DNA from 4 places in the Halobacillus sp. AWM4_238 genome. Region 2 is predicted to be linked to each of the others. Evidence: riboswitches for the same ligand, from Rfam matches in the RefSeq annotation. Region 2 holds a riboswitch; each other region holds the start of a gene.
The links. Region 2 has a riboswitch for S-adenosylmethionine ahead of ACXACN_RS04295 (phosphoadenylyl-sulfate reductase). Riboswitches for the same ligand answer to the same signal wherever they lie in the genome.
Positions count from the first base shown of each region.

Region 1: linked by a shared signal. The riboswitch ahead of ACXACN_RS16350 (methionine biosynthesis PLP-dependent protein) and the one ahead of ACXACN_RS04295 (phosphoadenylyl-sulfate reductase) in region 2 are both predicted to bind S-adenosylmethionine.
Region 3: linked by a shared signal. The riboswitch ahead of ACXACN_RS18610 (Na+/H+ antiporter NhaC family protein) and the one ahead of ACXACN_RS04295 (phosphoadenylyl-sulfate reductase) in region 2 are both predicted to bind S-adenosylmethionine.
Region 4: linked by a shared signal. The riboswitch ahead of ACXACN_RS10410 (methionine ABC transporter ATP-binding protein) and the one ahead of ACXACN_RS04295 (phosphoadenylyl-sulfate reductase) in region 2 are both predicted to bind S-adenosylmethionine.

Region 1 covers NZ_JBSWSY010000002.1:3,272,233-3,278,253, reverse strand. Annotated here, with positions in the region: gene glsA (glutaminase A) at 1-386, shown strand, start outside; gene ACXACN_RS16365 (DUF4385 domain-containing protein) at 376-822, shown strand; gene ACXACN_RS16360 (hypothetical protein) at 906-1,238, shown strand; gene ACXACN_RS16355 (hypothetical protein) at 1,293-1,682, shown strand; SAM riboswitch class I at 1,811-1,920, shown strand; gene ACXACN_RS16350 (methionine biosynthesis PLP-dependent protein) at 2,163-3,281, shown strand; gene metC (cystathionine beta-lyase) at 3,278-4,456, shown strand; gene ACXACN_RS16340 (bifunctional homocysteine S-methyltransferase/methylenetetrahydrofolate reductase) at 4,460-6,021, shown strand, end outside.
Region 2 covers NZ_JBSWSY010000002.1:830,147-836,167, reverse strand. Annotated here, with positions in the region: gene ACXACN_RS04320 (NAD(P)-binding protein) at 1-39, opposite strand, end outside; gene ACXACN_RS04315 (sirohydrochlorin chelatase) at 36-785, opposite strand; gene cobA (uroporphyrinogen-III C-methyltransferase) at 800-1,576, opposite strand; gene cysC (adenylyl-sulfate kinase) at 1,593-2,186, opposite strand; gene sat (sulfate adenylyltransferase) at 2,192-3,337, opposite strand; gene ACXACN_RS04295 (phosphoadenylyl-sulfate reductase) at 3,357-4,082, opposite strand; SAM riboswitch class I at 4,165-4,279, opposite strand; SAM riboswitch class I at 4,450-4,547, shown strand; gene ACXACN_RS04290 (sulfite exporter TauE/SafE family protein) at 4,676-5,563, shown strand; gene ACXACN_RS04285 (DAK2 domain-containing protein) at 5,602-6,021, opposite strand, start outside.
Region 3 covers NZ_JBSWSY010000002.1:3,739,673-3,745,693, reverse strand. Annotated here, with positions in the region: gene ACXACN_RS18615 (glycoside hydrolase family 3 protein) at 1-1,256, opposite strand, end outside; gene ACXACN_RS18610 (Na+/H+ antiporter NhaC family protein) at 1,562-2,881, opposite strand; SAM riboswitch class I at 3,026-3,133, opposite strand; gene ACXACN_RS18605 (ABC transporter substrate-binding protein) at 3,200-4,276, opposite strand; gene ACXACN_RS18600 (ABC transporter ATP-binding protein) at 4,301-5,074, opposite strand; gene ACXACN_RS18595 (ABC transporter permease) at 5,097-5,918, opposite strand.
Region 4 covers NZ_JBSWSY010000002.1:2,019,258-2,025,278, forward strand. Annotated here, with positions in the region: gene ACXACN_RS10390 (YuzK family famiily protein) at 1-124, opposite strand, end outside; gene ACXACN_RS10395 (carboxymuconolactone decarboxylase family protein) at 351-716, opposite strand; gene ACXACN_RS10400 (MetQ/NlpA family ABC transporter substrate-binding protein) at 783-1,640, opposite strand; gene ACXACN_RS10405 (methionine ABC transporter permease) at 1,667-2,335, opposite strand; gene ACXACN_RS10410 (methionine ABC transporter ATP-binding protein) at 2,328-3,353, opposite strand; SAM riboswitch class I at 3,437-3,545, opposite strand; SAM riboswitch class I at 3,757-3,862, opposite strand; gene ACXACN_RS10415 (TlpA family protein disulfide reductase) at 3,948-4,376, shown strand; gene ACXACN_RS10420 (thioredoxin family protein) at 4,516-4,827, opposite strand; gene ACXACN_RS10425 (toprim domain-containing protein) at 4,838-5,185, opposite strand; gene gcvH (glycine cleavage system protein GcvH) at 5,308-5,691, opposite strand; gene ACXACN_RS10435 (arsenate reductase family protein) at 5,774-6,021, opposite strand, start outside.

The DNA.
Region 1 (6,021 bases), 2.4 Mb from region 2:
GAATGAACTCTGTCATGATGTGCTGCCATGATTTTGCACGTGTGGGGCTGTTTCTAGCTAAAGGAGGACTGGATCTTGAAACAGGAGAAAAACTCATTCCCTCCCATCATTTACGCACGGTGAAAGCGATCATGATGACATCAGGAATGTACAACTCTTCAGGACACTATGCCGTAGAAGCTGGGTTTCCTTGTAAGAGCGGGGTATCCGGAAGCATCATCGGCTCATCCCCCGGCCGTATGGGAATCGGGGTCGTGGGTCCTGCGATCGATGAAAAAGGAAACAGCACCGCTGGTGGAGCCTTGATCAGAAAGCTTTCTCAAGATCTTGAACTAAATATGTTCGGAATCGAAAACACAGAAAGGAAGAATAAAAATGGCGTTTGATTACGACCTCGATTTTGATACAATCGATTTTCGCAAAAATCCAGAAAAATATCGAGTGGGCCGAGGTGAGCAAGGGGTACTTCTCGTCGAACCATACAAAGGTGAAATCCTGCCCCACTGGCGCTTCAAAACACCAGAGATTGCCAAGGAATCATCAGAAAAAATCTATCAAATGTTTCTCGACTATAAAGAAGAGGATGATTTTGTGGGCATGGATATGGCACGGAAGTTTTTGCAGATGGGATACACGCGCTCGCGAAGGTACGCGAATTATAAGGGCGGGAAGAAGTATGACAAAAATGGTGAAGTGAACGATCGCGACATCGACGATGAGAAAGCAGCATCCGCTGAAATTTTCGAGAAAAAGTGGATCGAGGTCAGGGAGGATGAGGACTATTTAAAGAAAAAGAAAGCCCATCAAAAAGAATACGGATGAAACGTTGACATATTTGATCGTTGAACGTAGGATAACATTAACCCGAGTAAACAAATCGGATTAATGAACCTAGGGGTGTGCCCGTGAAAACTTACCCACTTCTTGTTAACCTGCTGTTCATGATGATCTCCTGGTCGATTGGGGTTTATGCCCTATCTGTCATTTACACTTCAACGATCATCATCCCCTTCTTCAATGATTTCATCTGGATCCGCGACTACAAAGGACTCCTCGGCTTAACGACGATCTTCACCGTCCTGACGATTCCTCTGCTAGCATTTTTATATAACAAACGTAAACAGATGTCGAATAAGAGAATATGGTACGGGCTGAATGGGGCCACACTCCTGCTATGGGTCGGTACGCTTGCTTTACAAGTCAAAACCGTCCTGTACAATTTAGGCATTTGTCATTAATAGACAGGACTTCCACCTTCTCTGTCGAACCATGGAGGGAGAGGAGGAATGGATGTGGACTTTCTAACCTTTTATGAAGAGTATAAACGGAGAGCTAGTCAACAAGATTTGGATCACTTAAAAAGAGTAACATCGCGAAACCTCGAAGCAAGAGAGATTCGTCACGGCGAACGGGTGGATTATTCTTATGAAGAGTCGATCGAAGGATGGGCTCAAGCTTTTGAACACTTCCAAAATCAAGACATGATATGGATCTACACCGATCATTCCATCACCCAGCTGGACGAAAACAAACAACTGGCTGCTTTTTGGGTTTCCATTCGCTTAAACGGTGAACTCTTGGAAACTTCCAACCTTTTCTTTGATACATTCGAAAAACAAGAGGGTAAATGGCAGCTTGTCCGCTCCTACATCGAAGCCGGAGTACAAAACCCTTCCATGTAAGCCTGCTTTTGAAAAAGGAGGCTTTATTCTTATTCGGGAAAAGTTTTCGGAAAATTCTTTCTAGCATATTGTCAAAACTTTCTGAGTAGTGTAGAGTAATCAGCAATTAGAAAAAATTACAATTGAATCTCTTATCAAGAGAGGCAGAGGGACTGGCCCGACGAAGCCTCAGCAACCACTGGTTCGACCAGAAAGGTGCTAACTCCAGCAAGTTGTTTTACAACTTGAAAGATAAGAAGAAGAGCCGTCCACACAAAAGTCTTCTTCTTCGAGAAGGCTTTTTTTATTTTTATTTTACAGAAATTAGGAAGACCCACTTTCAAGACTTTAGTTTGGGTGGAGCATAGCGGCGGGAGTGACTCGCTTTCCCGAACCACCATCCAAACATACAAACGTCTCGAAGTTACATCTTACACGAGAGGGAGTTACTGTTTAACCAGCGTTTATTTTGAACCAATAACTTATAAAGGATGTGGTGTTATGTGTCCACACAGGGATACGAAATTCGTTCAGACTGGAAACCAGCGGCATGAGCCTACCGGCGCGATTAACCCTCCCATTTACCTTTCCACCCCTTACCGCCATCCTGGTTTAGGGGAGTCGACGGGCTTTGATTATTCGAGGACCGGAAATCCCACCCGCCAAATTCTCGAGTCTTCCATCGCAGATATTGAAGGCGGAGATGCAGGTTTTGCGTTCAGCTCAGGGATGGCTGCGATCCAAACCGCGTTATCTCTTTTTAAGAAAGGCGATGAGATCATCGTTTCCGAAGATTTGTATGGCGGGACGTTCCGTTTGTTTGAACATATGGAAGAACGTTATGACCTCAGGTTCCATTATTGTGACAGCAACAACCTTGAACGGATCCACGACTACATCAATGAGCGGACGAAAGCCATCTACGTGGAAACACCGACAAATCCGCTGATGCATACAGCAGACATCAAGCAAATTTCAACGGTCGCGAAAGCTCATCACCTTCTGCTCCTTGTCGATAACACCCTGTACACTCCGGTGTTGCAGCAGCCGATTGCAGAAGGTGCAGATGTGGTCATTCACAGTGCTACGAAATATTTGGCCGGTCATAACGATGTCCTTGCCGGTATTCTTGTTAGCAAAGGAAAAGACGTAACGGAGAAGCTCGCTTTTCATCAAAATACATCGGGCGCTGTCCTTTCCCCTTTTGATTCATGGCTTGTCATGCGCGGAATGAAGACCCTCCCTCTCCGGATGCGTCAGCATGAAAACAATGCAAAATCCGTTGTTGCCTTTTTAGAAGAACATCCGCACGTGACAGATGTTTTCTATCCTGGTCAAGGTGGGATGGTTTCCTTCAAACTTCAATCCGAAGCTTGGATCGATCCATTCTTACGGAACTTGAAGTTAATCAGTTTTGCCGAAAGCCTTGGAGGTGTAGAGAGTTTCATCACCTATCCTGCAACTCAGACTCATGCAGATATTCCAGAAGAGACCCGGATCAGCTACGGCGTCTGTAACCGACTGCTTCGTTTCTCTGTCGGCGTCGAACATATCGATGATTTGATTCAAGACCTTGATTATACCCTCACCCAACTACCGAAGGAGGAATCTGTACGATGACCGATCATTCTTTGCAAACGCGATTGTTGCACAGTGATTATAAATTCGACCCGCATACAGGCGCTGTCAGTGTCCCCATTCAACAGGCATCCACCTTTCATCAGCAGGATTTCGACAACCCCGGGGACTACGACTACAGCCGATCCGGAAACCCGACCCGACGAGCTTTGGAGGAGACCATTGCCGGTCTTGAGAGCGGCACAAACGGCTTTGCTTTCGCTTCAGGGATGGCTGCCATTTCAACAGCCTTCATGCTGTTATCAAAAGGCGACCATGTCGTCATCACCCAGGACGTTTATGGAGGCACCTTCCGCATGATCCACGATGTGCTCATCAGATTTGGAATCGATCACACATTCGTTGATATGACGGACCTTCATGAGGTGGCGACGGCGATTCAGCCTAATACGAAACTTTTGTATATAGAAACGCCGTCCAATCCCACGCTTGAGATTACAGATATTCGTGCTGTCGCAAAGTTAGCGAAAGCGAACGATTGCTGGACATTCGTCGATAACACATTCATGACACCCGCCCTTCAACGACCGCTCGAACTTGGGGCAGATCTCGTCCTCCATAGTGCGACGAAATTCATTGCCGGTCATAGTGATGTGGTTGCAGGCCTTGCCGTAACAAGAGATCAAGAGATTGCGGAGCAGCTCGGATTTTTACAAAATTCATTCGGATCGATTCTAGGCGCACACGATTGTTGGCTCGTGCTTCGCGGCTTGAAAACTCTCCATTGCCGAATGACTCAATCGTCAGCATCTGCTGTTAAGATTGCAGAGAAATTAAGCGCCCACCCGCACGTGGAACAGGTCTACTATCCTGGCTTCCGTTTTCATCCTGGCAGCTCGACCCAGACGTATCAGGCAGAAGGGGCCGGAGCGGTATTATCATTCCGTTTGCGGGATGAAGATGCGGTCCGGCAGTTTACAAAGCACGTGGAGCTCCCTGTTTATGCCGTAAGTCTTGGGGCGGTCGAATCGATCTTGTCCTATCCTGCCCGGATGTCTCATGCATCGATGCCGAAAGAAGAACGTGAAAAGCGAGGGATAACAGACGGGTTGCTTCGTTTATCTGTCGGTCTTGAGAACCCGGATGATTTGATCAAGGACTTTTACCAGGCATTAGAAAAATCAGGATCTCAAGCATTCTTACAAACAGGAGGTTGAACAATGGATCTACGCGAAGCTTTACACCACCAGACGATGATTGGAGACGGAGCTATGGGCACCCTCCTCTACTCTTATGGCATCGATCGATGTTTTGAAGAATTGAACCTCTCCCACTCTGAAGAAGTATTGAACGTCCACCGCGCTTACGTGAACGCTGGTGCGGACGTCATCCAAACGAATACTTACGGCGCCAATTATATTAAACTGGAACGCTACGGCCTTCAAGATCAAGTCAAAGAGATCAATGCCGCTGCTGTCAAACTTGCCAAACAAGCGGCCGGTGACGAGCAATACGTAGTCGGAACCATCGGTGGCGTCCGGGGGGCCCGCAAACAAGCCATATCGACAGAAGAAATCAAGCGCAGCTTCAGGGAACAGCTGTACTGTCTTCTTTTTGAAAAAGTCGACGGCCTTCTGCTTGAAACCTTTTATGATTTAGAAGAGATCAAGACTGTTTTAAAGATTGCTAGAAAAGAAACACACCTGCCGATCATCGCTCAAGTATCCATGCATGAGGCGGGTGTCCTGCAAGACGGCACCCCACTTCCCGATGCACTCAAACAGCTGGAAGACTTAGGCGCTGATGTTGTCGGCGTCAATTGCAGACTCGGACCTTATCACACGATTCAATCGTTAGAAGAGGTTCCGCTTCCGGAGCGTGCTGTGTTGTCAGCTTATCCGAATGCAAGTTTGCCCGCCTACCAGGATGGTAGGCTCGTTTATCCAACGGACCCGACATATTTCCAAAAAAGTGCCCAATCCCTTTTTGAGCAAGGCGCCCGTCTGATCGGCGGCTGCTGCGGAACGACACCGGAACATATCGAAGCCATTGCTGCTAGAGTCAAAGGAAAAGCACCGATACAGGATAAGGTGGTTCCATTCAAAAAGAAGACGGAGGTGCGGGTGTCCAATCCGATTGATCCACGTCCCCACCTTCATGAAAAAGCCAAAAAAGGCCGTTCTATCATCGTTGAACTTGATCCGCCGAAAAAATTGAAGACCGATCGCTTTTTTGAAGGAGCGAAAGCTTTACAGGAAGCGGGTGTCGATTCTGTCACACTCGCAGACAACTCTCTCGCTTCTCCGAGAATAAGCAACACGGCGATGGCATCAATCATTAAAGAGAAGTATCAGGTGGACCCACTCGTCCACATAGCCTGCCGGGATCGCAATTTACTAGGTTTGCAATCTCATTTAATGGGGCTTCATGCTCTCGGCATTCGTCAGCTCCTTGCCGTTACAGGAGATCCAACCAAAATAGGGGATTTCCCGGGGGCCACTTCGGTGTATGACCTGAACTCTTTTGATCTCATTCATTACATCAAGCAAATGAACAAGGGCATCTCTTTTTCCGGAAAAAATCTAGGTGAGAATACGTCCTTTTCGGTAGCTGCTGCGTTTAATCCGAATGTGCGCAACTTGAACCGTGCCGTCGGACGAATGGAGAAGAAAATCAAATACGGGGCTGACTACTTCATCAGTCAACCGGTCTTCAATGAAGAGCAGATCATCGAGGTCTATGAAGCGACCAAACACATCGATGCCCCGATTTATATTGGAAT
Region 2 (6,021 bases):
GACATTTTTTTGTTTCAAATCCATGGATAGAGATATCACAGCCTGCGCTCCTCCTTCGTACAGAAAGCTTCCTCCACACGATCGACGACTGCCTGCACCATGTTTGGATGATCATACAAATAACCCGTAAGGTAGACGCTGTCTCCTTTCTTCCTTGCGGTTTGTATACTTTCTAACAATGAATCATAAAGCAGCCCTGTAAACCACAAGTATGGAACAACAACCGTTTTAGGGAATGTAGCCAATGATGTCTCAAACGCTTCTGTGAAACGCGGAGTGAGAGCAGCAAGGTAGCAGGTTTGGATTTGTTGGATCCCATAAATCTCCTTTAATTCCGAAGCAATCGTTTCCATGGATCTTTTGGTATCTGGATGCCTGCTTCCCCTTCCAACAAGCAGAACATTTGTAGTTTCATCAAGCTCCGTCGGCAGTTCTTTCAAGCGATCCACCAATACATCGGTGACGCGTTTCTGCACGCCGAGGGTTTGGCCATAGACGATGGAAATATCCGGATAAATCTCCTCAGCTCTCGCAATTTCATTAGGAATATCTTTGAAATAGTGCCCTGCACTCAATAACAAGACAGGAATGATGACGATTTCTTCTGCCCCTTTTTCTACAAGTGTCTGAATGCCTTCCAACATATCAGGATCAGCCAGCTCGAGAAAACAAATATGATAGAGTTCCACATTTACTTGGCTCTGTACTTGGGTCAAAAAATGGATCGCTTCATTTTTTGTTTCTTTTTTTCTACTACCATGACTGACATAGAGGATCGCTTTCATCTTCCCTCTCCTTTCTACCCAACTATTGAGGCCACTTCCTTCAATCCTTCTTCTCGTGAACGTTCGAACCATTTCAGTCGTTCTCTTAATTGGACTACATCACCGACGACAATCATGGCTGGATTTTCTATGTGTTTTGATTTAACAACGATGTCTTTAATTGTCCCTGTCACCGTTTTCTGCTCCTCTGTTGTTCCCCACTGCACCAAAGCCACAGGTGTATGGAGAGGTCTTCCGTACTTCAACAGCCGCTCACAGATCTCAGGAAGCTTCTTTACTCCCATATAAATACACAAAGTATCCATACTCTTAACGACTCGCTCCCAATACGCCTCTTCATCGCTTCCGGTTTTATTGACTCCCGATATGAAAGCGACTGAAGAACTATACTCCCTGTGGGTCACAGGGATGCCTGCATAAGCAGGCGCGGCAATACCAGAAGTGATGCCTGGAACGATTTCATAAGGAATATTCCGTTTGGCAAGCTCTTCTGCTTCTTCTCCTCCGCGCCCAAATACGAAGGGGTCCCCTCCTTTCAATCGTGTAACGACTTTCCCTTTCAAAGCATACTTACATAAGAGATGATTGATGGACGTTTGGCTAAGGGCGTGATGATCGGGACGTTTTCCGCAAAAAACAAGTTCCGCATCCTCCCTCGCCTCATTCAGGAGCTCTTGATTGATCAAGCGATCATAAAGTATGACATCTGCTTTTTGTATCGCCTTTAGTCCTTTTACTGTAATAAGGTCGTAATCCCCTGGTCCCGCTCCTACGATATACACGTTTGTCATCTTCCGGCCCCTTTCGTTACACCCAATTTTTATCTTGTAAAAGTTTCCACACTTGTTCGGCACAGCTTTTCACATCGTACGCTTTAGAATCTAGCACCAGTTCCGGTTGCAAAGGTTTCTCATAAGGGGCATCCACACCTGTAAACCCTTTGATCTCTCCATCCCTGGCTTTTTTATAAAGTCCTTTAGGGTCACGGTTTTCGCACTCTTCAATTGGACAGTCCACATAGATTTCTATAAAGTCCCCGGCTTGCATCGAAGCTCTCACACGATCCCTGTCTTTTTGATAGGGTGAAATGAATGCTGTTAAAACAATCGTTCCACTATCTGCAAAAAGCTTCGCAACTTCACCGATCCGTCGAATGTTCTCTTCCCTGTCTTCTTCTGAAAATCCAAGATCCGAGTTTAGCCCCTGCCTGACGTTATCTCCATCCAGCAAATAACTCTGCAATCCCTTTTCGTGGAGAACCTTATTTAATTGATTGGCAATGCTTGATTTGCCTGATCCTGATAGACCTGTAAACCAAAGGACCCCGCTGTGATGGCCGTTTTTCTTGCGATAACCTTCTTTACTGATGGATGCTTCGTGCCAGGTAAGGTTTGTCGTCACTTTCTTCATCCTTTCACTTCGGCTGTCTTCTGTAAGCCTTCGATCAGTACATCCACGACTTCTGGACGACTGAACGCTTTTGGTGGTTTCTCACCATTTCTCAAAAGCTCCCTTACTTTCGTACCGGACAAAATCAGATGATTCTCTTTATCGTGTGGACATGTTTTATTAGACGCCATCGACTCACACGCTTTGCAATAAAAACTATGCTCAAAGAAAAGCGGAGTGATGCCAAGTTCTCCTTTCTCGTAGTGACTGAAAATCTTCTGTGCATCATACGTTCCGTAGTAATCACCGACTCCTGCATGATCACGCCCAACAATGAAATGAGAGCACCCGAAATTTTTTCTTACAATTGCATGGAAAATCGCTTCCCGGGGTCCTGCGTATCTCATAGCCGCATTAAAAACAGCTAAAATCACTCGATCTTTTGGATAATAATTTTCCAATAACACTTGGTAACTCTTCATGCGGACATCGCTCGGAATATCATCGCTTTTCGTCTCCCCGACAAGAGGGTTGAGAAACAATCCATCCACGGTCTCGAGCGCTGCCTTTTGGATATATTCGTGAGCCCTGTGCACAGGGTTTCTTGTCTGAAATCCAACTACTTTTTCCCAACCCAGTTGCTCAAATCGTTTCCTTGATTCTGCAGGGTCCAAATAAAAGGATTCTCCGTGTTCATAAGGAGGTTTTTGAAACACCTCAATATCTCCTGCCACATACCAATCGGGGCGCTCGAATAATTTTTTGACACCTGGATGGGCATCATCAGAGGTTGCGTACACGTTTTCTGCTTCTTTTTCTTTATCCGGTTTGAAAAGATCGGTAATGGTTATAACCCCATACACCACTCCGTCCTTGATGAGCTGTGCTTTTCTTCCGAGATTCTCTGCTTGTTTTTCTGTCACCGGAAGTGTGATTGGAATACTCCACGGCTCTCCATCGCTCAGCCGCATGGTATTCACAACGGATGTATAAGTCTTTTCATCCATAAATCCACGTAAAGGGCTATATGCACCATTAGCAATTAAACCGAGATCACTAAGCGCCATGGAGTCAAGCTCGATGAGATCTTCCGGTAGCTCCTCTGGTCTTTTTTCCTTCCACCTGTTTATCAGCACTCCACCGTGCGGGGGGATGATTGACATATCCATTCCTCCTTCAAGGTTATTCATCTTGACTGTTTTCTGTTGTATGCAAGCCGCATTCCGTTTTATTGAACCCTTTCCACCGGCCTGACCTACCGTCATCCGCCGCCTGGGCTGTACATGGAATGCATCCGACACTAGGATAATTTTGATCGTGCAATTCATTGTAATCCAAGCTATTTAGTCGGATATACTGCCATACGTCATCCCATGTCCAGTGAATCAATGGGCATACTTTTACCGATTTGAATCGTTCATCTTTATTAACAAAGTTTGTTTTTTTCCGGCTCGGAGATTGCTCTCTCCTCAACCCGGATAGCCATGCATTTCTTCCATGGAGAGCGTCCTCAAGCGGTTTGATCTTACGGATGTAGCAACATTGATTCGGTTTCCGTTTCCAAAGAGCTGATCCGTATTGCTCGGCTTGTTCATCCAGGCTCATCTCAGGTTGTTTCATCGTTATGTTTAAATCTGGATATCTCTGTTTTACTTTTTCAATCAGCTGGTAGGTTTCCTGAAAATGGATGCCCGTATCAAGAAACACGACTTCGGCATCCGGTTTTTCTTTAGAAATTAAATCAATGAGAACGATTCCTTCTGCGCCGAAACTGCAAGCATAAACAATGTCTTCATACTCCTTGTAGGCCCAGCGAACAATTTCCGATGCTCCTTTCGTATCTTCTTTCGGTGGATCATCGGTAAATGGATTCTCAAAAGATTGATAGGTGATGTGTGGTTGTGTCATGTCCTCCTCCTCTCTTAAATAGAAAAATGCCTTTCTTCCCGATAAGAAGAAAGGCATTTACAATGTCATGTAAACTGCATTCTCCCTATCTTCTCAAGCGCTTAACGCCTGCTGGAATTGGCACAGTATCTGTTTACATTCCTAGACCCGTTGCCGAGGCTTCAAAGGGCCAGTCCCTCCACCTCTCTAGATAAGAAAAGCTTATGAAATTTTCTGAAAAACAAGTTGATACAAATCTTATGCTCCTTTTCATCATATGTCAATGCTTTTTAGAAAAATTACAACTTTTCTGTTTTTTTATTAACATTGGATTGACAAATGAAAAGATGTTCGTTAATTTTATAATTATTCTAAAAACTACATACAATCCTTATGAAGAGCCGGGGGAGGAATCTGGTCTGAAGATCCCGCAGCAACCTTTAACCAGGTGCTCATTCCAGCAGCCATCCGGCTGAAAGATAAGGTGTGGACGATCCCCCTTCTTTCAGATGGGGGATTTTGTTTGTTTCAATTTTTTTAAACATAAAACCTAGTAAGTGCATAGGAATAGTAAAAATGACGATGACCTATGTATAATTAAGGAGTGGTACACATTGCAAAAACTGACCATTTTCGCCTTCATCGGTTTTATAGCACAGCTGATGGATGGAGCGCTCGGCATGGGGTTTGGCCTTAGCTCTTCGACGATCCTCCTGTCCTATGGACTGGCGCCTGCTGTCGCTTCTGCATCCATCCACATGTCGCAGATTGCCACAACGGCTGTTTCAGGTTTTTCTCACTATAAGTTTGGCAACGTTGATAAGCGGCTTGTGATGATCATTTCTATTCCAGGTGCAGTCAGCGCTTTTTTTGGAGCTGCTTTTTTAAGCCGAATTCCAGGAGATTATATTAGGCCTTACATATCCATGTTTCTCCTGCTATTAGGCATTTACATCGTCATTCGTTTTCTATTCCTTTCGAAGAAAACGGACAGAAGACCAAAAAAAGCCGTAAAAAAACGATTTCTTCTGCCTCTTGGAATAGCAGGAGGATTCCTGGATAGTGTCGGAGGTGGCGGATGGGGTCCGGTCAACACCCCTGCTCTGCTTACCCGATCAGGAATTGCTCCAAGGAAAGTCATCGGAACGGTAGATACAAGTGAATTCCTGGTAACGATTTCAGCTACAGTAGGTTTTTTGATTTTTTTAGGTCATGACCAATTCAGTTGGCTCCTCATCACCTCATTCGTTCTCGGAGGGGTCGTTGCAGCCCCTATCGCCGCTTGGCTTGTAAAGATTCTCCCCTCTTCTGTTCTTGGAGTACTAGCCGGTGGCTTTATCATTCTTACAAACGCAAGGACTTTATTAACTTCCGTTCCTCTACACACGCATTTACTAACATTCGTGTACACGCTCCTTGTTTCCAGTTATCTTTTCATCGTGCTTTCTTCCATCAGAAATCATTTGAAATTGAAAAGAGCGATCATCCGGGAACAAGCATAAAAAACGCAGCTCTATGAAGAGCTGCGTTGTTGTATCTATTATTCAATGGAGAAGATATAAGAATAGATCGGTTGACCGCCTTTGTGGATCTCCACTTCTAAATCTTCAAATGTTTCTTCTATGAAGGATTCAAGTGCTGCCACATCTTTTTCGTCGACTTCTTCACCAGTCAAGATCGTGAGGATTTCATCTTCATCTTCATCAATCATTTGGTTCAGCAACGTTTTAGCCGTCGTTAAAGCACTTTTATCTGTAGCAGAGATTTTGCCATCAGCGATTCCCATAAAGTGATCTTTGGAAATGTCCAACCCATCAATTTGAGTATCTCTGACTGCGTACGTAATTTGACCTGTTTTCACTTCAGACATGAGGCTGAGCATTTCCTCTTTATTGGATTCAAGGTCAGCTTCCGGGTTGAACCCTAGAAGAGCACTCATCCCTTGAGGAATGGTTTTCGA
Region 3 (6,021 bases), 2.9 Mb from region 2:
TTCATCTCTTCACGCATCAATCCCGTTAGCACTTTTTCTGAAAGGGTGGCTGGGAGCGCAATTTCAGAACCATCCTTCTGAGAAGTCACTTTTGTATCATCGATTTTCGGGAAGGTAATGTGTGCAGTCATAATCGCATCGATGCCCGCATCCATCGCCTGTTGGAAAGGATACAACTCTACTTCTTTCAAACGCTCGAGGTCATAAGGAACTTCAGGTAGACCGAGGTGGGAATCTGTCGCCGTATCCCCGTGACCCGGGAAGTGCTTGGCAGTCGCTGCTACCCCGTGTTCCTGCAGCCCTTTCGTGTAGGCTACGCCCATTTTCCCGACCAGTTCGGGATGTTCTCCGAAAGAACGAACACCAATGACAGGGTTATCAGGGTTGTTGTTCACATCCATAACCGGCCCAAAGTTCATGTTGATCCCAAGAGATGATAATTCAGCTCCAATGACAGAACCTACATCCTGAGCGAATTCTTCGGAACGTGTTGCACCTAAAGCCATATTTCCAGGCATATCCGTTCCTGATTGAAGACGTGTCACAATGCCGCCTTCCTGGTCAATCGTCATAAGCAATCCATATTTTTCAGAGGCCGCTTGATAATCAGACACAAGCGTCGCTGTCTGTTCGGTTGTCACCACATTTTCTCGGAATAATATAACGCCGCCCAAGTGATATTTTTGAACTATCTCCTCAATCTCCGGGAGCATTTCCGTTACGTTCTCCCCGTCCCATTTTCTAAAATCCGGCATAAGCATCTGACCGACTTTTTCCTTCATTGTCATGTTGGAGAGTGCATGTTGGACAAGGTCGTACCGTTCCCCTTGCTGCTTTTTGATGGTCGGTTTGAAGTCACGCTTCTCTTTCTTTTTCTTTGAACGATCCGGCTTGTAATCAAGGGCGATTCGGTCTTTGAATGAACCATTGGATACCGTCACCCACGCTCGTCCAGGCTGCCCTGTGAAAGTGACCGTACCGTCATCCGTGATCGTAGCAACGTTTGGATTTTTCGATTTCCAAACGAGTCCTTCATTCACCTTTGTAAAATGTCCATCTTTATACACGTTCAGGGCAGATAGAGTAAACACATTCCCTTCCATTGTTACATCTGCCTGCGGAACATTCTCAAAGATAATCAAGTCTGATTGCTCACTCTTTTCAGCAGCATCCACCTCTGCTCCCATGAACCACGACGGCAGCATCATGTCGATGGTCAGTGTGAAAATGAACACCCATTTGCCTGCTATTTTCATTCGACACTCCTCCTTTATTTATCTATTTGTAAAAGGCGCCTACCTATCCAGGAAGATCCTTTTGCAAAAAATTTCGTAGAGTAGTACCCATGCAGAAGACAATTTATTGTAAACGTTTACATATTGTAATAAAAGCTTATCGGAAATAGGTATAGTCGTCTATACCACTTAAGGCCCTAATCCTCTTCAGAACCTTTCATTCCCAAAACTTTCCTACTGATTCGATAGACTTATTTTGAAATTTCATGTCAGTATATTTAGAAACAAATAAAAAAAGAGGACACCTGATCAGGTGCCCCCCTCTATTAAGATGCGCTCTTGAATACGGCCTTTCCTTTTTCTACGGTAAATTTCGGATATCTAAAGGCGATGGCTAACAGACCCGCCACCATTGTAAGTAGAGGGTAAATGCAAAATGGAACAATCGCGACTGGAGAAATGCTGGCGACACCCGCTACCGCCAAAATCTGTCCGCCATAAGGGATGATCCCTTGAACGGAACTGGAAAAAATATCGAGGATACTTGCTGAGCGCCTGCCTTCGATGCCATATTCATCAGAAATCTGCTTGGCGAGCGGACCGGCTGTGATGATAGAAATCGTATTGTTCGCTGTCGAAAAGTTGACGGCCGTCACAATACCTGCAATGCCAAGCTCTCCACCACGATTGGAATGGACTCTCCCGCTCACGGCTTGCAGTAGAAATTCAATGCCGCCATTAGCCCGGATGAGTTCCACTAGACCACCTAACAATACGGCAATCATCGCAAGCGTCTGCATGTTCGTAAATCCATCCCCTACGAGGGTGACGAATTCCATGCCGGAAAACTTCCCAAGCACAAGTCCAACCCCACCGGCGAAAACAATGCCGCCGATCAGAACATAAATGACATTTACTCCGGCAATCGCGAATCCGAGTACCCCTAGGTAAGGTAAGATCTCAACAATGTTGTACGAGTAATCATTCTGCAGGCTGGCCGTTGCATCGGCGGTCATCACACCAAAAATAATGGCTGTTATGATGGCTGCTGGAAGAACGATGAAGAAATTCGCTTTGAACTTCTCTTTCATTTCTGTTCCTTGTGTACGGACAGCTGCTATGGTCGTATCGGAAATGACGGAAAGGTTGTCCCCGAACATGGCACCACTCACAATCGCCCCCATCACTAAGGCAAGGCCGATGTCAGTCTGCTCGGCTACACCCAATCCGATGGGAGCCAGGGCAACCACCGTACCTGTAGACGTTCCCATAGAAATCGAGATAAAACAGCCGATGACAAACAATCCGACGACCATCCAACCGCCAGGCAAGTAGGTCAAGCCTAGATTGACGGTCGATTCAACGGCCCCCATGCCGGATGCTACGGAAGCAAATGCTCCCGCTAGTAGAAAAATGATGACCATTAAGATGATGTTGGGGTGTCCGCCCCCCTTGGTCAATTGGGATATTTTTGTTTGGAAATCAGTCTTCCGGTTCATCGCTAAAGCAACGAGAATTGCCGCGAATAAAGCGACAAGGACAGGCATTTGATAGAAATCTCCTGTAGCGATTCCCGAACCGATGAAAAGTAAAATGAAAATCGCAAAAGGAATGAGTGCGAAAGGGTTGCTCAATGATTTTGCCATGATTGGACCTCCTAAAATATTTTAAACTCATCAGAATAGTCGGTTTTATCCCGAGAAGGATGAATGGTTCAAAGCGAAGAAAGCGGCAAATAAAAAAGAGCCCTCTTATATAAGAAGGCTCTCTGAATCGTATCCGTTCATTCCTTCTTATCTCTCAAGTGATCAACACTTGCTGGAATTAGCACCGGCCAACCGATGTTGGTGGTTGCTGAAGCATCACAGGACCAGTTCCTCTGCTTCTCTTGATAAGAAATATTCAATTGAGTCAATGGTAACTTTACAATAAAAACCATTCGATGACAAGCGTTTTTTTCATTCTCACCTTTCGTAGCGGCCGATCACTTCCATCGCTTTTTCAGAAGCGGAGGTATCGATGGCATCATTGAAGTCAATATCCCCACGTATAGCGCCGTTTGCGTCATACATCTCAAACTGTTTCTTAATATCATCGATAAACATTTCCCCGTTCGGGTCGAGTCCTGTCACACCGACTTTTTTCCAAACTTCTGTGTCCTTCAACGCTGTATGCTTCGTCATGATCTCAATCACTTCATCCAGCCCCTCATCATAAAGGAACGCGTCATTGTAATCGCGCACCCCCTTCAAGTAAGCGGCCATAAAGCGGACGGACACGTCGGTATCTTTTTCAATGAAATCAGGCGATCCAAGAACCATGGCAATTTGTGCATCGGGAGCGAAATCTGTGGCATCACGGAAGCGGACGTGCAGGTTCTGTGCTTCCCCTTGAGTGATCAGTGGTTCAATTTGAAGAGCGGCGTCAATCGACTTGTTGCCCATCGCGGCAAGCATATTTCCAAAATCGGACATGAGCACGAACTCGACATCCCCTTCGGTCAGCCCTGCATGTTGAAGCATCCGCTGGAAAATGTAATCATCCACGGCGTTTCTCGATGACACGGCAATCCGCTTCCCTTTCAAGTCACTGTATTCTTTGATTTCATCCTGCAGATCTTCACGAATGGCAAAGCTGAAATACGAGCTGCCATCAAAATAGTGCCCTTTATCAGCAATGATTTTTACATCAATGCCTTGAGCGATAGCATTGAAAAAGGAAGCTGTAGATACGCCACCGGCAATGTCCACTTCACCTGCCGCCAGGGCTGGTAGCATATCATCACTGTTTGCGAACGTCGTGAACTTGATATCGATGTTGTAGTCATCAAAATAGCCTTTTTCCTCAGCGATATAAAAACCGGCCCCAGAAGCAGCACCATCTTCGGCAATGACTACCGTTGTTTTCTTATTTAATGGAGCAAAATCACCATCAGGAGTTTCCTTATTCCCCTGGTCCTCCCCACTCTCGCCAGAGGAACAGCCGAACAACACAAAAATGATGAACAGAAAAGAAAACAGATGACATACTTTTTTCACCATGGGATTTTAATCCCCTTTCTTCTGCTATTTTCGCGAACGCTGCACTTCATCCTGAAGATGGTTCCAAATCTCTACAAAATGTTCCGCCATCACAGGATCCGCACGTACCTGCTCCATGTTTCTCGGTCTCGGCAGACGGATTCGTTTCTCATCAATGATGGTACCGGGCTGTGAACTCATTAAAAGGATCCGGTCACTAAGTAGGAGCGCTTCATCTATGCTATGGGTAATAAATAAGACCGTTTTCTTCGTCTCCGACCATATATTCAATAGTTCTTCCTGCAAAATGAATTTATTCTGCTCATCAAGCGCGGCAAAAGGTTCATCCATGAGGAGAATCTCAGGGTCATTCGCAAAAGCTCTGGCAATGCTTACGCGCTGCTTCATTCCACCGGAGAGCTCTTTCGGATAAAGTTGGGCGAACTTCCCGAGGCCTACTTTTTCCAAGTAATACGTGGTTCTTTCCTTGATCACATCCTCAGGTAAATGCCTCATCTTCAATCCAAAACTGACATTGCCCTCAACCGTCAACCACGGGATGACGCCGCGTTCCTGGAAAACCATCGATTGCAGCGGCCGTTCTTTCTTACTTTTGGCAATCGAAAACGTTCCCCCGCTCGGCTTTTCTAAGTTAGCTAAAATCCTTAAGAGGGTCGTCTTCCCACAGCCGCTCGGCCCGACGAGGCAGACAAATTCCCCGTCCGCAATATCAAGCGAAATATTTTCCAGTGCCGTCACACGGTTTTCTTTCTTATAAAACACTTTCGTCAAATCTTTGATTGATATTTTAGCCTCCATCCCCTGTCGCTCCTTTCATCAATTAGCGCCATGGCAGCAGTTTGGCCTGCAGTCCCCGGAGAATGATCGAGAACAAGTAGCCGAAGAACGAGATGAGCACAAGTCCGACAAACATTTCTTTCAGCAGGAAGGCTTTATACGACGTCCAGATCAAATACCCGATCCCGGAGTTGGCTCCCATCATTTCCGCAGCGACGATCGTTAACAGCGCAATCGCCTGCCCCATTTGAATCCCTTCGAGCATAACCGGCAAAGAACCGGGCAAAGCAATTTTGAAGAAGAACTGCTTCGAATCGGCGCCGTAATTCTTGGCCACATCCAAATAAATCCGGTCAATGTTCACCACGCCCGCAACGGTATTAATAACGACTGGGAAAAACACACTGCCCGCAATCGTCACCACTTTTGAAACTTCACCGACACCGAATAAAATGATGATGATCGGCAGAAGCGCAAGCGTCGGGATTGGCATCAATGCCATAATGAGCGGCGAAAGAAAATGCCGAATTGGACCGTAAAGCCCCATCAAAAGACCAATCACGATGGCAGGGATGACACCAAGGAGAAACCCTGCAAAAATCCTGAACAGAGAGATGCCGATATGATGGAACAATTCTCCGCTCATCCCCATCGCCCAGAACGTGCCGACGATTTCTGTCGGAGGTGGGAAGAAACGCGCATCGATCAGCCCCGTTCGTGATAAAAACTCCCATAGCAATACAATGAAAATCGGTGATGCGATCGTCAACATCTGCTTCAGGCGATGCTGCATCTGCCGCTTTTTCCATTCTTGTTTTTCCATTTGTAAAGGGTCGATCACAGATTCCCTTCGGCCGTCTTTCATACTCACCACCTCTACCGCTAATTTATGAGCGAACGCCCAATTGTGTGAAATTCACAGGTTTAAATAGCCAGAATAAGCTTGGGTGCGCACAAAAAAAAACGCC
Region 4 (6,021 bases), 1.2 Mb from region 2:
GGTCGACCTGGGCAATCATTTTTTGACTCTCTTCGAATTCACGTTGGCGTTTTTCTTCTACTTTCAGGCGTGTATCCAACTTTCTGCTGTACTCCGCATAACTCATGTTATGGGATTGGTGCATGGCTTTCTCCATATCAGCAGTGTAATTCAAATTTAGATCGTCACTAATAACGAATCAACCCTTTCAGATTATTTACACAATTTAAAATACCACAAATATTATACACAAATAAACCCCCGTGGCCCTCTAAATTCATGCAAAAAGAATCTTCTTTGTTGATGTAAGCGTTTACCGCAATTGAGTATATAAAATACATCCGAAATCCTCTGATTTCCTAATAATTGGATCAGTTAATCGTTGTCGTCAAATCCATGTATGCATCCTGAACCAGAGTGACAGCCTGGCTTAAAGCTGCTCCACCACCAAAGGCTGCGGCAACACCACAAGCTTCCAAAATTTCTTTTTCCGTTGCTCCCTGGTCAACGCACCCTTTCGTGTGGTAAATCATGCAGTACTCGTCCTGTGCAACGATACTGATCCCTAAGGCCATCAGTTGTTTATCTTTTTTCGACAATTCCCCTGCTTTGAAACATTCCTGCGTAAATTCATCAAACTTATGAGAAACTTGCGGCATATGCTCTCTGAAGGCGCCCATTCCTTCTTTATAATCATGTAAATACGTTTGCGTCCACGTCATATTTTGCTCTTGCATATGAAAACCTCCCAGTAAAAATAAGTGACTGCGGTTAGTATAAACCGCAGTCACTTATTTTATCCGTTATTCTGCATCACTTGAGACTGGCACAACAGCACCATCGTATTCTTCTTTAATGAAGTTGACGATCTCTTCAGAACGAAGAACTTCAACAAGTGTATTTAAGGCTTCATTCTCTTTATCTTCACTATTCGCAGCCACAACGTTCACATAAGGAGAGTCAGATTCCTCGAGAATAATTGAATCTTCACTAGGAGACAACCCAGCCTCAATCGCATAGTTTGTGTTAATTGCAACAAGTACGTTTTCTTCACGTTGATACACTTGTGGAAGATTGGCTGCATCTACTCCTGTATCAAATTCGATGTTTTTAGGGTTTTCTACAATATCCTGTACAGTAGCATCTACTTTCTCAACATTTTCATCTAGTTTAATCAATCCCTCTTTCTCCAAGAGCGAGAGGATACGACCGTGTGTGGATACAGAACGACTCATGACTAGAGTTGTGCCTTCTTCAACTTTTTCAAGGCTTTCATACTTTTGGGAATAAACACCGATCGGCTCAATATGGATTCCCCCAAGGTTTGCAAAGTCATAGCCTTTCTCTTCCTCTTGAATTTCCATATAAGGAATCGTTTGGAAATAGTTCGCATCAATGCGGCCTTCATCTAAGTCCTGGTTTGGTAAAATATAATCCTGATATTCTTCGATCTCAAGCGTGATTCCTTCTTCTTCAAGCATAGGTTTCGCCTTCTCAAGAACTTCAGCATGTGGAACACTAGTCGCCCCTACTTTAATTTCTTTTGTTCCACCTTCTTCACTTTCTGATCCTGAGGCACTTTCTTCTTCATTTGAAGTCCCGCATGCTGCGAGCACTAGTATAAGCAGTAGTGCAGATAAACCCGTCCATATTTTTTTCATTTTCATTCTCTCCCTTTTTTTATATTTTATCTTTTATCCAATTTCCGTGAGATAGCATCTCCGATGAATTGGAAAATAAACACAATTAAAATGATTAAGATCGTACAAATAAATACAACGTCAAAATTGCTTCTTTGGAACCCATAAAAATAGGCAAAATCACCAAGACCACCGGAGCCGATTGCACCGGCTACAGCTGTGTATCCAATTAACGCAATCGCGGTTACTGTAATTCCGGAAATAAGAGCTGGCATCGATTCCGGAAGCAACACTTTAAAAATAATTGTCGAATATTTAGCTCCCATAGATTTTGCTGCTTCTACGACTCCTTTATCGACTTCTTTCAAAGCAATTTCCACCAGACGGGCGTAGAATGGAGCACCGCCAATAATCAGTGCGGGCAACGCTGCTTGTGGCCCTCGGATCGTCCCTAGAAGAAAGTCTGTAAACGGGAACAATAATAAGATGAGTATGATAAACGGAATGGCTCTAAATATGTTAACGATAGAAGCAGTGATCCAGTTCAATGTCTTGTTTGCCCAGAGCCCCCCAGGCCCAGTCAAATAAAGAAGGAGACCTAACAGCAAACCTAAAACGAAGGTTCCAGCAACAGATACAAGCGTCATATAAAGGGTTTCATTAGTAGCGGTAATCATATCTTCCATTCGTACATTCGGGAACCATTCATTAAACATGTGGATTCACCTCCACTTCTACCGATGTTGATTCAATATAATCAATGGCTCGTTCGATTTCTTTTTGTTCTCCATCAAACTGAACGAACATTGTCCCATATGCACCCTTTTGCGTTTGCGTAATCTTACCATGTAGTATGTTGACATTAATTTCAAACTTTCTTGATAAATCACTAATCAGTGCCTGATTTGTACTTTCTCCCACAAAGTGAAGACGTATAATTTTTCCTGACTGATAATGATCTTTGATCAATTGCAAGGATGTTTCTTTTTCCGGGTCACCCATTACCTGATCCACAAACTTCTTCGTGACTGCTTTTTGAGGATGTAGGAAGACATCCAACACATCGCCTTGTTCAACAATTTTCCCTTCTTCCATAACAGCCACCTGATGACAAATTTTGCGAATAACATGCATTTCGTGTGTAATTAGAACGATTGTAAGGCCAAGTTTTTCGTTAATATCCACTAGAAGATCAAGAATCGAGTCCGTCGTCTCTGGGTCCAACGCGGATGTAGCTTCATCACATAAGAGAACTTTAGGATTGTTTGCAAGAGCTCTGGCTATTCCGACTCTCTGCTTTTGCCCGCCGCTCAGTTGGGATGGATAAGAACCGCCCCGGCCCTTTAACCCGACCAATTCTATCAACTCTTCGACACGCTTTTGCCTCTCTGCTTTAGGGATTCCAGCAACCTCCAATGGAAAAGCAATATTATCATGAACTGTTCGCGACCATAGCAAATTGAAATGTTGGAAAATCATCCCTATCTCTTGTCTCGCTAATCTTAACTTCCCTTTGCTTAAAGCCGTCAGTTCTTGATCATCGACGTGAATACTTCCTTCTGTAGGATCTTCCAAGCGGTTCAATAAACGAATAAATGTACTCTTACCGGCTCCACTATAGCCGATTACTCCATAAATTTCTCCTTTGTTTATGTTAAGACTTAAATCATCCACTGCTCGTACATCTTGATCTTTTGTGTGGAATATCTTTGATAGTCCTTTAATTGAAATCATGCTGCTTTCCCTCCACTTTCAAAAAAACGCCACCCTGTCATGAGAACAGAATGGCGTTTTTTAATCTTACCTGAAAATCTGTTCTCTCATCTGTCAAAGATTTATACTTTGCAGGAATTGGCACCTGAGCAAGACAGTCTTGCCGGTTGCCGGGCATCATCGGGCCAGTCCCTCCGCCACTCTGGATAAGAGATTTTATTTATTAAATTATTATCACTTTAACTCGTTTAAGTAGTACAAAGTGGATTTTAGCATCGTACGAATTTTGTGTCAACTGATAAAACAGATTGTTCAGAAAAATAAAATTCAAAAATAGAAAAGAAATGCTTAATTCTTCCACACAAGTACGTCCATAAATGAAAAAAATCCCTTCTTTAATAGAAGAGATTCATCGCTTTTACAATTCTCATCTATCAAAGTCAAAGACTTCGCAGGAATTAGCACCGTGCAGGTTACCTGCCGGTTGCCGGGCATCGTCGGGCCAGTCCCTCCGCCACTCTGAATAAGTGAAGATGTCGATATGAAATTAGTAATTATGTTAGCATGGGATTTAAATGAGCGTCAATCCATAACATTCCGCCAGTAAAAAGGAGAATGACATTGAGTAAACAAGCCCCTTTATTTGAACTGCCATACATTAACGACCACTCTTCCAGTTACAGACTTGAAGAAGATTTAGGAAAAGTTATCGTCTTGACCTTCTGGGCTTCCTGGTGTCCAGATTGCGGGAAAGACTTACCTAGGAAAGAGCAATTGTTTAAAACGATGGATCATGACAAAGTAAAAATGATGACGATAAATGTAACCGGAAGGGAACGGAAGAGTGAGGAAGGAATGGAATACTTCGAAAAGTTCTTAACACAACCTACACTTTCTGATGATGGACGCTATGTCTATGACTTGTATCATTGTGATGGTGTCCCTTCCACCATCATCATTAACCAACAAGGTGAGGTCCATGCGAATTTTGGCGATCAGTCCTCCTTTTTAGATATTGTAAGCAAACTGGGAGAAATCATATGAAGTGCATAAAAAAGACAGCATGGACGTTGAGACGTCTTTGCTGTCTTCTTTGTTTCTCTTTAACTGTTAGATCCTATCCAAATAAGAAAGAGCATTTATTTATTCAACAATGGTGGTCATTTCCTGGGAAATACAAACACTATTCAACAAAACCAACCACTTTCTCATACATATAGGAAACAGAGTGAAAAGCGTAAATCTTTTCTTCTATTTCCCCTTCCCTCATCACCAGCAGACATGGAACGCTTTTAATCTTATACTGTTGCATCAACTCCGGGTGTAGAGAAGCATTCATTTCCTTAAAAACTTCTTTATTGAATACAGCCTCGAGCGTTGTAAGCATTTGACGTGCTAAATGGCAAGTTGCACAAAAAGGGCTATGGATGAAAATTAGGGCTGTATGTGGAGTTTCCATGAGCTCTTTCACATTTGTTGTCTTTATTTCCTCCACATGTATCCTCCTATATTAAATAAATCGACTTGACGTTGAAATGTCTACTAAGTAGGGCTCTTGCTAGTTCAGCTTCCGGTGTAGCAGCCACTTCCCTGAAGGCCTTATCTATATAGATGTGCTCGGCGTGAGGAAGTTCTTCCATCAATTGCTTTCTCAGCTTGTAGCCGGAGTCATCTTCATCCACTAGAATATATACAGTTCGATCATCTAAGTTATGGTCAAGGATCATTTCTTCCATTCGCTCAATACCTAGAGTTCCATGGGTACAAATAATTTCAATTTCTTCATCAAGGACTTTGTTCAACTTCTTTTTATCCGTGATTCCTTCAACAATGACGATTCGTTCTCCATCCATCTTCATCACCTACTATATAGAAACAGACCATGCCAATCAGGCATGGTCTGAACATGATTAAGATCAAACGTGATCATGTCAGACAAGGTTTTACAAAGCCCTGCCTGTCCAATGCACTATCTTTAGTCTTCATCAATCATTGCTTCATATTCTTCCGGGGTCATCAAGTCGTTGATTTTAGAGTTGTCCGTTGGTTCGACTACAACCATCCAAGCTTTATCGTAAGGCGATTCATTGACAAACTCCGGGCTGTCTTCCAGGTCTTCGTTTACTTCAACAACTTTACCACTTAGAGGGGCGTAAAGTTCAGAGACAGTCTTAACGGATTCTACGCTACCAAATGGCTCATCCGCTTCTAGTTCATCCCCGACTTCTGGAAGTTCTACGAATACGATATCCCCAAGTTCTGACTGAGCAAATTCAGTAATACCGACTCTTACTTTTTCTCCTTCTTCTTTTACCCATTCGTGCTCTTCAGAATAACGCAGATCTTTAGGTACGCTCATTTCCATTACCTCCAAAAAATTAATTTAGTTTAACAACAAGTATAAACATAAAAGCTATAGGCTTCTATTCCCAATAATGTGCTCACGGAGTCCAAACGTTTTCAAATTCATCCTGCTTGAACCCTACCGTTGTTTTTTCTCCATCAGTAAGGATGGGCCGTTTAATCAGCATCCCATCAGATGCAAGCCATTCAATCATTTCGCCTTCTTCTGCTTCTTTTAGCTTTTCCTTCATATTCAATTCTCTATACTTTTTCCCACTAGTGTTGAAGAATTTTTTTACAGGCTTGCCACTAGTAGTTATCAAGTTTTTCAACTCTTCTTCTGAAG